3 regions of the Streptomyces sp. NPDC107654 genome follow, and region 1 is predicted to be linked to each of the others. Evidence: riboswitches for the same ligand, from Rfam matches in the RefSeq annotation. Region 1 holds a riboswitch; each other region holds the start of a gene.
The links. Region 1 has a riboswitch for cobalamin ahead of ACZ7N4_RS13965 ((2Fe-2S) ferredoxin domain-containing protein). Riboswitches for the same ligand answer to the same signal wherever they lie in the genome.

Region 2: another riboswitch for cobalamin. It lies ahead of ACZ7N4_RS34935 (cobalamin biosynthesis protein); the one in region 1 lies ahead of ACZ7N4_RS13965 ((2Fe-2S) ferredoxin domain-containing protein).
Region 3: another riboswitch for cobalamin. It lies ahead of nicT (Nickel transporter NicT); the one in region 1 lies ahead of ACZ7N4_RS13965 ((2Fe-2S) ferredoxin domain-containing protein).

The regions. Positions count from the first base shown of each region.
Region 1 covers NZ_JBVKBI010000006.1:314,215-318,903, forward strand. The annotation lists gene ACZ7N4_RS13955 (cobalamin-binding protein) at 1-503, shown strand, start outside; gene ACZ7N4_RS13960 (DUF4430 domain-containing protein) at 517-1,005, opposite strand; cobalamin riboswitch at 1,189-1,259, opposite strand; partial or broken gene ACZ7N4_RS13965 ((2Fe-2S) ferredoxin domain-containing protein) at 1,432-1,824, opposite strand; cobalamin riboswitch at 1,865-2,052, opposite strand; gene ACZ7N4_RS13970 (superoxide dismutase) at 2,184-2,831, opposite strand; gene ACZ7N4_RS13975 (Fur family transcriptional regulator) at 3,001-3,456, shown strand; partial or broken gene ACZ7N4_RS13980 (precorrin-3B C(17)-methyltransferase) at 3,621-3,791, shown strand; gene nicT (Nickel transporter NicT) at 3,852-4,689, opposite strand, start outside.
Region 2 covers NZ_JBVKBI010000031.1:52,428-57,116, reverse strand. The annotation lists gene cobN (cobaltochelatase subunit CobN) at 1-194, opposite strand, end outside; gene ACZ7N4_RS34940 (cobyric acid synthase) at 191-1,699, opposite strand; gene ACZ7N4_RS34935 (cobalamin biosynthesis protein) at 1,696-2,640, opposite strand; cobalamin riboswitch at 2,751-2,892, opposite strand; gene ACZ7N4_RS34930 (hypothetical protein) at 3,022-3,249, opposite strand; gene ACZ7N4_RS34925 (inorganic phosphate transporter) at 3,281-4,534, opposite strand; gene ACZ7N4_RS34920 (lysozyme) at 4,678-4,689, opposite strand, start outside.
Region 3 covers NZ_JBVKBI010000007.1:327,270-331,958, reverse strand. The annotation lists gene ACZ7N4_RS16000 (DUF4142 domain-containing protein) at 1-99, shown strand, start outside; gene ACZ7N4_RS15995 (glycoside hydrolase family 13 protein) at 200-1,858, opposite strand; gene ACZ7N4_RS15990 (metalloregulator ArsR/SmtB family transcription factor) at 1,939-2,289, opposite strand; cobalamin riboswitch at 2,371-2,554, shown strand; gene nicT (Nickel transporter NicT) at 2,581-3,651, shown strand; gene ACZ7N4_RS15980 (nucleoside hydrolase) at 3,652-4,614, opposite strand; gene thrS (threonine--tRNA ligase) at 4,646-4,689, opposite strand, start outside.

The DNA.
Region 1 (4,689 bases):
GCGTCCGGGAGCGTGCCGAGCAGCAGCGGACGGCCTTGCTGGACCGTCTGGACCGGGGCCGCCGGGCGGTCGCAGGACGCGCCCGGCCCCGGGTGGCGGCGATCGAGTGGCTCGACCCGCTGTGGCCCGCCGGACATTGGGTGCCCGAGCAGATCACCACCGCCGGCGGCGAACCTCTCCTCGCCGCGCCCGGCGAGCACACCAAGCCGATGATCTGGGAGGCGGTGCGCGCCGCACGGCCGGACGTGGTCCTGGTCCTGCCGTGCGGCTTTCCTCCTGAACGCACGCTCCGGGAAGCAGAGTTGCTGACAAGTCTGCCAGGCTGGTCCGAACTGCCTGCGGTTCGATCCGGCCGTGTGTGGGTGCTGGACGGCCCCGCCTACTTCAACCGCCCCGGACCACGCGTGGTGCGCGGGGCCGAGGTACTCGCCCACGTCCTGCACGGCGTGCGGGCCGGAGAGCCGGTCACACCTGCCGAGGCACGTCCGTTCCCCGGCAGGTGATAACGGGCAGGGGTCAGAACGCCGTCCAGGTGAACGCGACCTTGTCGCCGGCGTTCAGCTTGAACTGGCAGCCGCCCACCGGGGTGGGCGTGCCGTTGACGGAGATGTTCCAGTAGGCGGCGCCGCCCCCACTGACGTTCTTGATGGTGTCGACGGAGAAGTCGTCGAACGAGGCGTACCAGGTGCCGTCCCAGGTGAAGTGCCGCTTGCGGGCCGCGTCGTCGAGCGCGGCCGTGGGCGTCGGCACGGCGGAGGGGTTGGCGCCGCCGTTGGTGCCGTCACATCTGTGCGTGCCGCCTGTGGTTGTCGTGACCTCGTGGCCACGGGTTCTGATCTTCCCCTTGAACAGCAGCCCGTCCGGCCCCTGCACAGTGAGGGTCACCTTGACGGGAGCGTTCGTGCCGGGCGTGCTCTGGGCGTGTGCGACCGCCGGAGGGGAGGCGAGGGCGAGTCCGAGAGCGGCCCCGGCGATCACGGTGCGGCGTGCGGATGTACGGTGCAAGGCTCGAGCCTTTCCTGTGGGTGGCCCGCAGCCCATCGCCGTACGAGCGGGACCCGCAGCTGAGAAGGCGGGTCCATCGCCGTGGTGCACGCCGGCTGGACGCACCGGATGGGGCGACCCGAACGAGGCTCTCGGCTCCGCGCTGCAGACCATGACAGTGGGAAGCGATTCGCGGCACGCGCCGGGTATCCCGACTCGCGGCCTCACGGCCGCACACGGTTGCAGGTCAGCGCCGGACTCCCACCGGCTTCCCCCGGTCACGCGCCTATGCGGTTGTCCTGCTGACAGCTCGCGCGCACACCGATCACCGTCCTGTGTGCGGTCGAACTGTGCTTATTCTAGGTGGATTTGAGGGTCCTCAGTCAGACTTCGCGACATGAGGTCTCCGGTGCTACGGGGTCGGACCCCACCTGCGGGCAAGCCTCTGGAAGTAACAGTGCGGCGCGGAGGGGTGAAGGCATACAGGTCGAGGATGTCCGGCAACGGAGTGAGTCCCGGGCCGCCGGCGCGCACCCAGGCAATGATGTCCTCCGTCGCGTCCGTGTCGTTGACGAGCCCCAGCCAGACCGGCCGGGCACCGGCGGCACGGCCCGCGGCGGACGGCTGTACGACGATGACGTTGGCCTGATCGCACACGTCGAGGCACTCCGAGATGCGCACCGGCACCTCCGCCCGCAGTCGCGCGGTCTGTGCGGCGTGATCCACTCCGGTCACCTTGGGACTCCCGCAGCAGCAGTCCCGGCACACGACAACCCGGCACGGAACCGGTTCACCCACCACAGCCCGGCCTGATGTCTCTTCTGACTGCGTCTCTGGCATGGCACAGCACTCCCCTCCCGGGGAGACCCGCCCCGGTGTTCGTCGAGGAGGCGACCGCGTGAGTCTCCTGGCTCCCGGGTCGTCGCTCGCCTCGCCTTCCCACCCTCTCCGGGCGGTGGCCTGCCGGAACTCGCTCACCGGTCACAGTGGCGGGACCGCGCCGGATCCTCACCGGCTTCCTCGATCCGCCGTCGTCTGTCGTCACGGTCATGATCTCATCCAGCGAGATCGGCCCGACATCCGGTCACTACACGGAAGGGCTCCCGCGAGCGATGTGCTCGCGGGAGCCCTTCGTTGTGCGCCTGCCCGGTGAAAGGTGAGAAGACGATCACGAGCAGGACATCTGTGTGGCTATGGCGTCACGGCTTGAGCAGCAGGCTGTCGCCGCGCTCCTTGGCGGCGGCGTACCGCTTCGCCACGTCCTGCCAGTTGACGACGGCCCACATGGCCTCGATGAAGTCCACCTTCTGGTTCTTGTACTGCAGGTAGAAGGCGTGCTCCCAGGCGTCGAAGACCAGAATCGGGGTGGAGCCCTGGCCAACGTTGCCCTGGTGGTCGTAGACCTGCTCGACGATGAGCCGGCCGCTGAGCGGCTCGTAGGCGAGCACGCCCCAGCCCGAACCCTGGGTGGTGGCAGCGGCCTTGGACAGCTGGGCCTTGAAACCGGCGAAGGAGCCGAAGGACTCGGTGATCGCGTCGGCCAGGTCACCGACGCCGTCCTGGGCGAGCGGCTCGCCGCCGCCGTCCTTCGGGCCGGTCATGTTCTGCCAGTAGATGCTGTGCAGGATGTGGCCGGAGAGGTGGAAGGCCAGGTTCTTCTCCAGGCCGTTGATCGAGCCCCACGACTCCTTGTCCCGTGCCTCGGCCAGCTGCTCCAGGGTGTCGTTCGCACCCTTCACGTACGCCGCGTGGTGCTTGTCGTGGTGCAGCTCGATGATCTCCGGGCTGATGACCGGGGCGAGCGCCGAGTAGTCGTACGGAAGTTCCGGGAGCGTGTAAAGCGCCATGTCCAACGTCCTCCGACGTTATTGCGAGTCGTATGCAGATGCACGCTAGCAGTAAGAACGGTACCTTGCGATCAGGCGCTGGACCTAGGACCCCTCTCCCATGTCGCGCCGGCCAGGTGACAGCAGTCCGTGACCCGGACTCCTCAACGGCGGCAGGAAAGGCAGGCACATGACGATGACTCCGCCGTCGGCACACGAGGGCGCGGCAACGGCTCCGGAACACTCGTTGCTGCTGCGGCGCTACGGCCTTCGCTGCACTCCCAGCCGACTGTGCACACTGAGGTTGCTGTCAGCCTCCGGGGAGCACCTCTCCTCTACGGAAGTCTGTGCCGAGCTGCGGAACCTGGGGCTGCCGTTCGATCAGGCGACCGTCTACCGGACCCTGGAGACCCTGGCGGACGTGGGCCTGGCACACGCCGTGCACGGCCCCGGCCCGAAGCGCTACGGCGTCAGTTCCGAACCGCACCACCACACGGTGTGCGAGGAATGCGGTCGTGTACGGGACCTGGCGATCGATCACATAAGGGAGACCATGGAGCGGATCACCGAGCTGACCGGCCTGCGTGCCGGCGCGGCGGGCTCGCTGCTCCTCTACGGCCGGTGCGCCCGCTGCAGCGAGAAGTGAGTTCTCGTAACGGGCGCGGGACGCCGTCATTGGGACGGACGCTGTCAAAGGCGTGACGGCGCCCCGCAGGCCAACCGGCGGCGGGGTGCCGCTTCAGCAGCGCAGCCGACTGACACTCGTCGTATCTAATCCTTATTGCGAGGCATTCGCGCAGCCGGCTGTCGGGCCGCACCTGGCAGGTGGGCAGGGCGCAGGAGCTGCTGCTGGAGTACCGGATGCCTGAGACGCCGGTGGTGGTCGCCCGCGATGTCGGTGGCCCGGGTGAGCGGGTGCGAAACGTGCGGCTGAGCGAGCTGGATCCGACCGAGGTCGACATGCGCACGATCCTGCTGGTCCGGAGGCGTGAGGTGAGCGGTGGCGCCCCGCCGCGCGGCGGGGCGGAACCGGCCCCTGCTCTACTCGCCGCGTTCCTGAGCCGCAGCCGGCTGAGCCAGCCCCGCCGTCCACTTCTCCTCGATGCGACCGACCTTCCACACCAGCAGGGCGACGGCCCAGGTGGCGAAGAACAGGCCGACGATGCCGTAACCGATGATGTTGAGGTCGAGTCCGGAGATCCAGTCCCAGAACGCGCCGTGCAGGTCCGCCTTCTCGGCGACCAGACCAAGGAGTTCGACGGTGCCGATGATCAGGGCGACGGCCACGGACAGGCCGGTGATGGTGAGGTTGTAGTACACCTTGCGGACCGGCTTGGAGAACGCCCAGCCGTAGGCGAAGTTCATGAACGAGCCGTCGATGGTGTCCAGCAGCGACATGCCGGCCGCGAACAGGACCGGCAGGCACAAGATCGCGTACCAGGGCAGACCCGAGGCGGCGCCCGAGCCGGCGAGGACGAGGAGGGCGATCTCGGTGGCGGTGTCGAAGCCGAGTCCGAACAGGACGCCCAGCGGGTACATCTGCCAGGGCTTGGTGATCGACTTCATGAGACGGCCGAGAAGGCGGTTCATGAAGCCGCGGTTGTTGAGCTGCTCCTCCAGGGCCGCCTCGTCGAAGTGGCCGGTGCGCATCTGCCGGAACACCTTCCAAATGCCCACCATGATCAGGAGGTTGATGATCGCGATGACGTAGAGGAAGGTCCCGGAGACGGTTGTGCCGATCCAGCCGGTGATGCTGTGCAGCTCGGAGTTGTCGTTCTCGACGGGTCCGGCCAGCGCCTTCACACCCAGGGAAAGCAGGAAGGCGAGGGCGAAGACGATCGTGGAGTGGCCGAGGGAGAACCAGAAGCCGACGGACAGG
Region 2 (4,689 bases), on a different contig from region 1:
GCGGCCAGCCCGTCCTCCCAGGCCCGCTTGCCGCCCAGCAGCCGGACGACGGCCAGGTCCGCGCCCTCGATCAGGCCCGGCAGCTCCCCGGCGACGTCGACCCGGGTGGGGTTGCCGATGCGGTAGCCGGCGCCGGAGGCCCGGGCCGCCAGCAGATCCGTGTCGGCGGTCGACAACAACAACACTGTGCTCATGCGGGCGCTCCCGGTGGAATGAAAGGCAGTCCTTGCGGCGCGCCCGACTCGATGAGCCGCCACAGCGCGTCCGTGTCCGCGTGCTGTTCGATGAGGTCGCCGAGCCGGTCGAGCTGCTCCTCGCGCAGCGCGGCGAAGGAGGTGTCCGGCGCGGGCACGAAGCGGCGGCCCGCGGCGGCGGCCACCTCGCGCAGGAAGGCCCGGCGGAAGCCGTCCGACTCCAGCGAGCCGTGCCAGTGCGTGCCCCAGGTCTGGCCGACCCGGCAGCCGTCGAGGAAGGGCTCGCCGCCCTCGACGGTGGCCACGCCGTGGTGGATCTCGTAGCCGTCGACCCGCTCGCCGAGGGCCTCGCCACGGGGCCGGGTGAGGGTCTTCTCGCGGGCGAAGCGCACCCGGACGGGCAGCACGCCGAGACCCGGGACGGCTCCGGCGCGGGACTCGACCTCGTCCTCGATGTGCTCGCCGAGGATCTGGAAGCCGCCGCAGACCCCCAGGACGGGACGCTGTTCGGCGGCCCGCCGTACCAGCGCGTCGGCGAGTCCGCGCTCCCGCAGCCACTCCAGCGCCCGTACGGTCCCGCGCGTGCCCGGGACCACCACGAGGTCGGCGTCCGCCAGCTCCTCCGGCCGGTCCACGAACCGCACCACGACGCCCGGTTCGGCGGCCAGGGCGTCCACGTCGGTGAAGTTGGACATCAGCGGGATCGCGCACACGGCGACCCGCAGCACGTCCTCGCCGACCGGGGGCGTGACGGTGGACTCCCGTACGGTGCCCCGCAGCGACACGCGCAGCCCGTCCTCCTCGTCGATGCCGAGCCCGTGCCGGAAGGGCAGCACACCGTACGTCCGCCGCCCCGTCAGGTCCCGGAGCATGTCCAGCCCGGGCTCCAGCAGGCCGACATCGCCCCGGAACTTGTTCACCAGGAACCCGGCGACCAGCTCCTGGTCCTCCGGTGAGAGCAGGGCGACGGTGCCGAAGAAGGACGCGAAGACGCCCCCGCGGTCGATGTCGCCGACGACGAGCACGGGCAGCCGCGCGTTGCGTGCGATGCCCATGTTGACGATGTCCGTCCGCCGGAGGTTGATCTCGGCCGGACTGCCCGCCCCCTCACAGATCACCGCGTCATACGTGCCCCGCAACTCGGCCAGGCAGTCCAGCACCGTGCCCAGCAGCCGTTGTTGGCGCCCGCCGTGGTACCCGCGTGCGCTCAGCTCGCCCACCGGCTTGCCGAGCAGCACCACCTGACTGCTCTGCTCGCCGCCGGGCTTGAGCAGCACCGGGTTCATCAGCGCGGTCGGCTCGACCCGGCAGGCCTGCGCCTGCATCGCCTGCGCCCGCCCGATCTCGGCGCCCTCGCGCGTGACGAACGAGTTCAGCGACATGTTCTGCGCCTTGAACGGCGCGACCTTCACCCCCTGGCGTACCAGCCAGCGGCAGATGCCGGCCGTCACGACGCTCTTGCCGGCGTCGGAGGTGGTGCCGGCGACGAGGAGACCACCGTTCACTTCCCGCGTCCTTTCAGCAGCCGGCGTGCGGTGAGCGTGCCGGCGAGGGCGAGCAGGCCGACGCGGCGGGAGAGCCGTACGGCCCGGTCGATGTCGGTGACCCGGACGGGCCGCCCGGCGGCTCCGTTGAGGACGGGCCGGTGCTCGACCCGGCCGCCGTAGGAGAGCGTCCCGCCCAGGCGTACGCCGAGGGCACCCGCGAAGGAGGCCTCCACGGGACCGGCGTTGGGGCTGGGGTGCCGGCGCGCGTCGGCCTTCCAGGCACGCAGGGCACCCAGCGGATCGGGTCCGGCCGCGGCGGCGAGCACGGCGGTCAGCCGGGCACCCGGCCAGCCGGCGACGTCGTCGAGGCGGGCGGAGGCCCAGCCGAAGCGCCGCAGACGGGGGGACTTGTGACCCACCATCGCGTCCAGGGTGTTGACCGCCCGGAACCCGAGGAGCCCCGGGACCCCCGCCACGGCACCCCAGACGAGGGCGCCGACGACGGCGTCCGAGGTGTTCTCGGCGACCGACTCGACCACGGCCCGGGCGACACCGTCGGCGTCCAGCGCCTGCGGGTCCCGGCCGCACAGGTGGGGCAGCCGCGCCCGGGCGGTCTCGATGTCCCCGGCCTCCAGGGCGCGTCCGATGGCGCGGGCCTCGCGGGCGAGCGAGGTGCCGCCGACGACGGCCCAGGTGGCGGCGGCGGTCAGCGCGACGGAGGCGGTGGGGGAGGGGCGTACAGCGCGTGCGGCGAGTGCGCCGAGCGCGACGGCGCCACCGGCGCACACGGTGGTGTGCAGGGCGCCCCAGCCGCGGTGGTCGTGCCACAAGGCGCCTTCCACGGCCCCGGCCGCCCGGCCGAACACGGCGACCGGATGCCCGCGACGGGGATCGCCGAGGAGCAGGTCACCGAGGACGCCGGCGGCGGCGCCGTACGCGTATGTGCGATCGGCACCCATCGGCTCAGCCGGCCGTGGGCACAGGAACGGGCCTGACAGCCCTGGTGCTGGTCCTCGATCGGCAGCCGAGCATGGCGATATGTGTCCTCACTCAGGGTGTCCGCGCCCTGGTTCGACGTGCATCGGCGGTGAGAGTTCCTGGCTCCCGGGAAGTTCTTCCCCGGTGACAGTGGCGGGACCGCGCCGGATTCGCACCGGCTTCCTCTCCTGCCGCCGTTGATGGCCTGGGCAGTCCACCACGCGCCCGGAAGGGCCGTCAACTTGCCTTTGACCTGCGTGGGGACAGTGTGCTGATCCCCACACCGCGGGGCGCGCGGGGTCTGCCGGGGTACGGCAGAGGCTCCCCGCACGGCGTGCGCGGGGAGCCTTTCGGTGGTGTGGTCAGGCCTTGGCCACGATCAGGTTGATGCCGTACGCCACCGCCGCCGCGCAGGCCGCGAAGCACAGGTAGGCGCCGGTGACGGCGAGGGCGGCGGAGTCCCCCTGGGCCGTGGCCTTCTCGCGCCGGTTCAGGCCCGCGATGCCGAGCGTGAACAGGGTCACCAGGCCCACGGTGACCACGAGGCTGACGCCGAACACGGAGCCCAGGGCTGCCCAGTCGATCTTCATAGTGCTTCCTTCGCTAACCGGGTGCTCGGGGTCAGACCGCGGCGGCCGGCGGGGCGGCCGGAGCCGGTTCGGCGGGGGCGGTGGCCTGCTGCGGGAACGTGAGGTCCACATCGGCGGCGACCGTGCCGGTGGGCGGCGGGATCACGGCGGCGATGGCGGTCGTGACCACACCGGCGGGCTCCTCGGTCTCCTCGACCACGTTGGTGTGGTCGACGACCTCGCGGCGGGAGATCTTCCAGATCGCGGCGGACGCGGCGACCAGGAAGACGGCGACCACGGCGGTGCCCCAGTCACCCAGGTCGGTGACGGCCTCGGCGCCCGCGCCGACCAGCGCGGCGGCCGGGAGGGTGAGCGCCCAGGCGACGAACATGCGGGTCGCGGTGGACCAGCGGACCACACCGCCCTTGCGGCCCAGGCCCGCGCCCATCACCGAGCCGGAGACGACGTGGGTGGTGGAGAGGGAGAAGCCGAGGTGGGAGGAGGCCAGGATGGCGGTCGCGGCGCTGGTCTGGGCGGCGAAGCCCTGGCGCGGCTCCAGGTCGGTCAGGCCCTTGCCCATGGTGCGGATGATGCGCCAGCCGCCGATGTAGGTGCCGAGCGCGATGGCCAGGCCGGCGGAGAGGATCACCCAGGTGGGAGGGTTGGAGCCGGGGGCGATCGAGCCGCCCGCGACGAGGGCGAGGGTGATGATGCCCATCGTCTTCTGGGCGTCGTTGGTGCCGTGCGCGAGGGAGACCAGGCCGGCGGAGGCGATCTGGCCGGCGCGGTAGCCCTTGCGGGTGGCCTCGCCGTCGGCGGTGCCGCCGATGCCGTAGGAGAACCGGGTGGCCAGCAGCGAGGCGAGGCCCGCCACGATCGGCGCGGCGACGGCCGGGAGCAGCACCTTGGTGACGAGGACGTCACCGTGGACGGCGCCGAAGCCGGCGGAGGCGACGGTGGCGCCGACCAGGCCGCCCATCAGGGCGTGCGAGGAGCTGGACGGCAGGCCCACGAGCCAGGTCAGCAGGTTCCAGAGGATCGCGCCGACCAGGGCGGCGAAGATGACCTCGGGACGGATGCCGGTCTCGTCGACGAGACCCTTGGAGATCGTGTTCGCGACCTCCACGGAGAGGAAGGCGCCCACGAGATTGAGGACGGCGGACATGGCGACCGCGATCTTCGGCTTCAGGGCGCCTGTGGAGATGGTGGTGGCCATCGCGTTCGCGGTGTCGTGGAAACCGTTCGTGAAATCGAACGCGAGAGCGGTTGCCACCACTATCGCGAGGATCAGCGAGAAGCTTTCCATTTACCCAGGCAATCGTTCGAGGTCATTGGCGGGTCGAACGTAGGCAACCTGGGTGAACGGAAGATGAACTGAGACGGGCGTGAGGATGTCCGTCACGCGCGTACGAGGCTCCGCTCCCCTCTCCCGGCCCAAGCGCCCCTTGGCTAGCGGCCGCG
Region 3 (4,689 bases), on a different contig from region 1:
GTGCTCACCCCGCCGCCGACCGCCACGTCCACCCCGCTGGACCTGAGCGGCCTCCCCGGCGGCGGCACCGCCCCCGGCCCCAGCCCTTCGGCCGGTTAGGGCCTCGCGACGTCGCGCGTGGGGGAGTCGGCAACCGGCGACAACGCCGCAGACGTGCGTGCCGGACCCCGCGACCCCGGCACGTTCCGGACGAGAGGCCCTAGGCCAGCCACACCGTGGTGTCCGGCGGCAGCGCGCTCCCCTCCGGCAGCGGGGTGCTGCTGAGCAGGATCTCGCCCGGCGGCAGCGGTACCGGCTCGGCGGCCAGGTTGGTGACGCTGCGCCAGCCGTCGGAGCGGCTGAAGTCCAGCACACCGGCCGGCGCGTCCGGGGTCCAGGTCAGGGTCTCGCCCGCGAGCAGCTTGCGGCGCAGCCGCAGGGCCGTGCGGTACAGCTCCAGCGTGGAACCCTCGGTCCCGGTCTGCGCGTCGACGGCGTACGCCGCGAAGGACGCGGGCTGCGGCAGCCAGGAGGCCCCGGGCCCGAAGCCGTAACTGGGCCCGGTCGTCGTCCACGGCAGCGGCACCCGGCAGCCGTCGCGGCCCTTGCGGACATGGCCGGTCTGCTCCCAGATCGGGTCCTGGAGCACCTCGAAGGGCAGATCGGCGACCTCCGGCAGGCCGAGTTCCTCGCCCTGGTAGAGGTAGGCCGAGCCGGGCAGCGCCAGCATCAGCAGGGTCGCCGCCCGGGCCCGGCGCAGCCCGGCCGCCGCGTCGACCGCGGGCGCGGCACCGTCGGCGAGCAGCCAGGCGGCCGGGTCGGTGTCCGGCGGCAGCATCAGCCGGGAGGCGTGGCGTACGACGTCGTGGTTGGACAGCACCCAGGTCGCGGAGGCCCCGGCGGCCCGGGCCGTGGCCAGCGAGGCGGCGATGACGTCCCGCAGCTCCCCGGCGTCCCAGCGGGCCTCCAGGTACTCGAAGTTGAACGCCTGGCCGAGTTCGTCGGGGCGGGCGTACAGGGCGCGGCGGTCGCCCGGCACCCAGGCCTCGGCGACGGCCATGCGCGGCGGGCTGTACGCGTCGAAGATCTTGCGCCAGTCCCGGTAGATCTCGTGGACCTCGTCCCGGTCCCAGTACGGGTGGCTGCCCGGCGGCACCAGCGGCAGCGCCTCCTCGCCGGTCGCACCGAGGCCGCCGACGTCCCGCAGTGGCTCGGTGAGGTCTTTGGCCAGACCGTGGGCGACGTCCACGCGGAAGCCGTCCACGCCCCGGTCGGACCAGAACCGCAGGGTGGTGCGGAAGTCGGCGCGGACCTCCTCGTTGTCCCAGTTGAGGTCGGGCTGTTCGGGGGCGAAGAGGTGGAGGTACCAGTCCCCGTCGGGCACCCGCCGCCAGGCGCTGCCGCCGAACACCGACTGCCAGTCGGTGGGCGGCAGCTCCCCGTGCGCGCCCCGCCCGGGCCGGAAGACGTACCGCTCCCGGGCGGCGGAGCCGGGTCCGGCGCGCAGCGCCTCCTCGAACCAGGGGTGCAGGTGGGAGGTGTGGTTGGGGACGATGTCCACGACGACCTTGAGGCCGAGCCGGTGCGCCTCGGCGACCAGGGCGTCGAAGTCGTCCAGGGTGCCGAGGCGCTCGTCGACGCCGCGCGGGTCGATGACGTCGTAGCCGCCGTCGGCGAGTTCGGAGGGGTAGAAGGGGCTCAGCCACAGGGCGTCCACGCCGAGCGTGGCGAGGTGGTCCAGACGCCGGGTGACACCCCGGAGGTCACCGAGGCCGTCTCCGTCGGCGTCGGCGAAACTGCGCGGGTACACCTGGTAGATGACGGCCTGGCGCCACCAGTCGGGGTTCCTGGGCGAGAGGTCCGGCGAGCGGTCTGCCATACGGGCTCCCATGGGACGGACGACAGTACGGAATCTGTATCTGTCCACATTGCCCGGAAAGGGAACCTTTTCGTGGGCGGTCAGACCGTGCAGTGCTCCAACAGGCCCTGTACCTCCACGTCCACCACCCGGTACCGCACCACGCGCCCCTCCTTCTCCCCGGCCACGACCCCGGCCGCCCGCAGCAGCCGCAGGGCCTGGGAGACGGCCGGGTCGTTCATGCCCGTGGCGACCGCGAGGTCCGACACGGCGAGCGGCCCGGTGCGGTGCAGGGCGAGCAGCAGCGCGAGCCGGTTGGCGTCGGCCAGCAGGGAGAAACGGTCGGCCCAGGTGCGCAGGAGCCCCGCGTCGCCGATGGCGGCGATCGCCTCGCACACCCGGTGACCGTCGATGGTGCGACGGTCGGCTCGGTCGGCAGGCACGAGATGCATGCCCCCCATCCTCGCAGGCGCACTTTTGTGATCTTGCATACCTGCGCGGGTGCGCAGCTATGCAGGAAAGCGCGCACCCCTCTACGGTGGGCGGGCCGTGGTGTTCGGGAAGTCGATGCAAGGTCGACGCGGCCCTCGCCACTGTGATCGGGGAGTTCCCGTCCCGTCCGGCACCCGCCGGGCCACTGGTCGTACGACCGGGAAGGCAGGGACGGCGGACGTACGACCCGTAAGCCAGGAGACCGGCCACGGCACTCATGAAGTGATCCACGAGGTGCTGGAGCATGAACGATGGCCGATGCCACGACCTTCCGCTGGCGACGCGAGGACACCGTCAGGACGGCGGGCCTGATGGCGGTGATCATCGCCCTGCACGTCGTCGCCTTCGGCATCCTGTACCTCCTCGTGGCCCCCCGGCACTACAGGATCGGCACCGACGTCTTCGGGGTCGGTCTCGGCATCACCGCCTACACCCTGGGCATGCGGCACGCCTTCGACGCCGACCACATAGCGGCGATCGACAACACCACCCGCAAGCTGATGGCCGACGGCAAGCGGCCGGTGTCGGTGGGCTTCTGGTTCGCGCTCGGCCACTCCAGCGTCGTCGTCCTGCTGGCCCTGCTGATCGCGGGCGGCACCTCGCTCGCCGGCAAGGTGATGAACGAGGGCTCCACCACCCACCAGGTGCTCGGCTTCCTCGGTACGACGATCTCCGGCACGTTCCTCTACCTCATCGCCGCCCTGAACCTGATCGCCCTGGTGGGCATCCTGAAGGTCTTCCGGGCGATGCGCGCGGGCGCGTACGACGAGAAGGAGCTGGAACAGCACCTGGACTCGCGCGGCTTCATGAACCGGATCCTGGGCCGCCTCACCAAGTCCGTCTCCCGCCCCGGCCAGATGTACCCGCTGGGCTTCCTCTTCGGCCTCGGCTTCGACACGGCCACCGAGGTCACGCTGATGGTGATGGCGGGCTCCGGCGCGGCGGCCGGCCTGCCCTGGTACGCGGTGCTGTGCCTGCCCCTCCTCTTCGCCGCCGGGATGAGCCTGTTCGACACCCTCGACGGCACGTTCATGAACTTCGCCTACCAGTGGGCGTTCGCCAACCCCGTCCGCAAGGTCTTCTACAACCTCGCCATCACCGGCCTGTCCATCGCCGTCGCCTTCTTCATCGGCACGATCGAACTGGTCGGCGTCCTGCACGAGAAGTTCGCCCTGCACGACGCGGTGACCGGCTGGATCGCCGGCCTCGACCTCGACAACGTCGGCTACCTCATCGTCGGCCTGTTCGTGGCGGTGTGGGCGGCGGCCCTGACGTACTGGCGGCTGGCCCGCGTGGAGGAACGCTGGTCGGCCGCCGACTGACTACCGCTCCACCGTCTCCAGGTACAGCTTCACGTACCGATCGGCGTCGACCTCCAACGCGACGTCCACCAGCGCCGTCTCACGGCCCCCCTCGTGGATCTCCGACTCGCCCAGCCGGGGCCGCCGGTCGACGATGGTCTGGCCGCGGGTCGGGCCGGGGGCGAGGGAGACCTCGACCGGGAGCAGGCGGGTGGTGATGCCCTGCGGGTCGGCGACCGCGCACACCGCGCCGGCGTCGCCGAGACCGCCCGCCTCCTCGGCCTCCGGCGGCTCGCCCTGGTGGGCCGGCCGGTGGGCGAGGAGTTCGCCGGCCAGGCGGGTGCCCGGCTCGCCGCTCCCGCGCAGCCGGTGCACCTCGGCGCTGTCCACGACGACCTGCCGGAAGACGTCCAGGCCGTACATCGTGATCGGCACCCCGGCCGTGAGCAGGATCGCCGCGGCCTCCGGATCGTGCCAGACGTTGAACTCCGCGACCGGCGTGGCGTTGCCGACCTCCACCGCCCCGCCCATGAACACGATCCGCTCGATGTTCCGGGTCACCTCCGGGTGGGTGCGCAGGAGCAGGGCGATGTTGGTCAGGGGCGCCGTCGGGATCAGGGTGACCGGGCGCGGGGAGGCCAGGATCTCGCGGTGCAGGAGCGTGACCGCGTCGACGTCCACCGGGGTCCGGGCGGGCGCGGGCAGGCCCAGGTCGCCCATGCCGTCGGCGCCGTGCACGGGGGCGTGACGGGCGGGCTCCAGCAGCGGGCGCTCGGCACCCCGGGCCACCGGGATGTCGGGGGCGCCCGCCCGCTCCAGCACGGTGAGGGTGTTGCGGACCACGCCGTCCACGTCGGTGTTCCCGGCCACGCAGGTCACCGCCCTGAGGTCGAGTCCGGGGTGGCGCACGGCGAACAGCAGGGCCAGGGCGTCGTCGACACCGGTGTCGCAGTCGATGATCACGGGGATGGGCTGACCGGTCACGGCGGGCTCCTTCCGTCGTCTCGACCTTAGATCAGGCCCAGAGCGCGGTGCCGCGTGCCGCCACCCGTTCGGCGA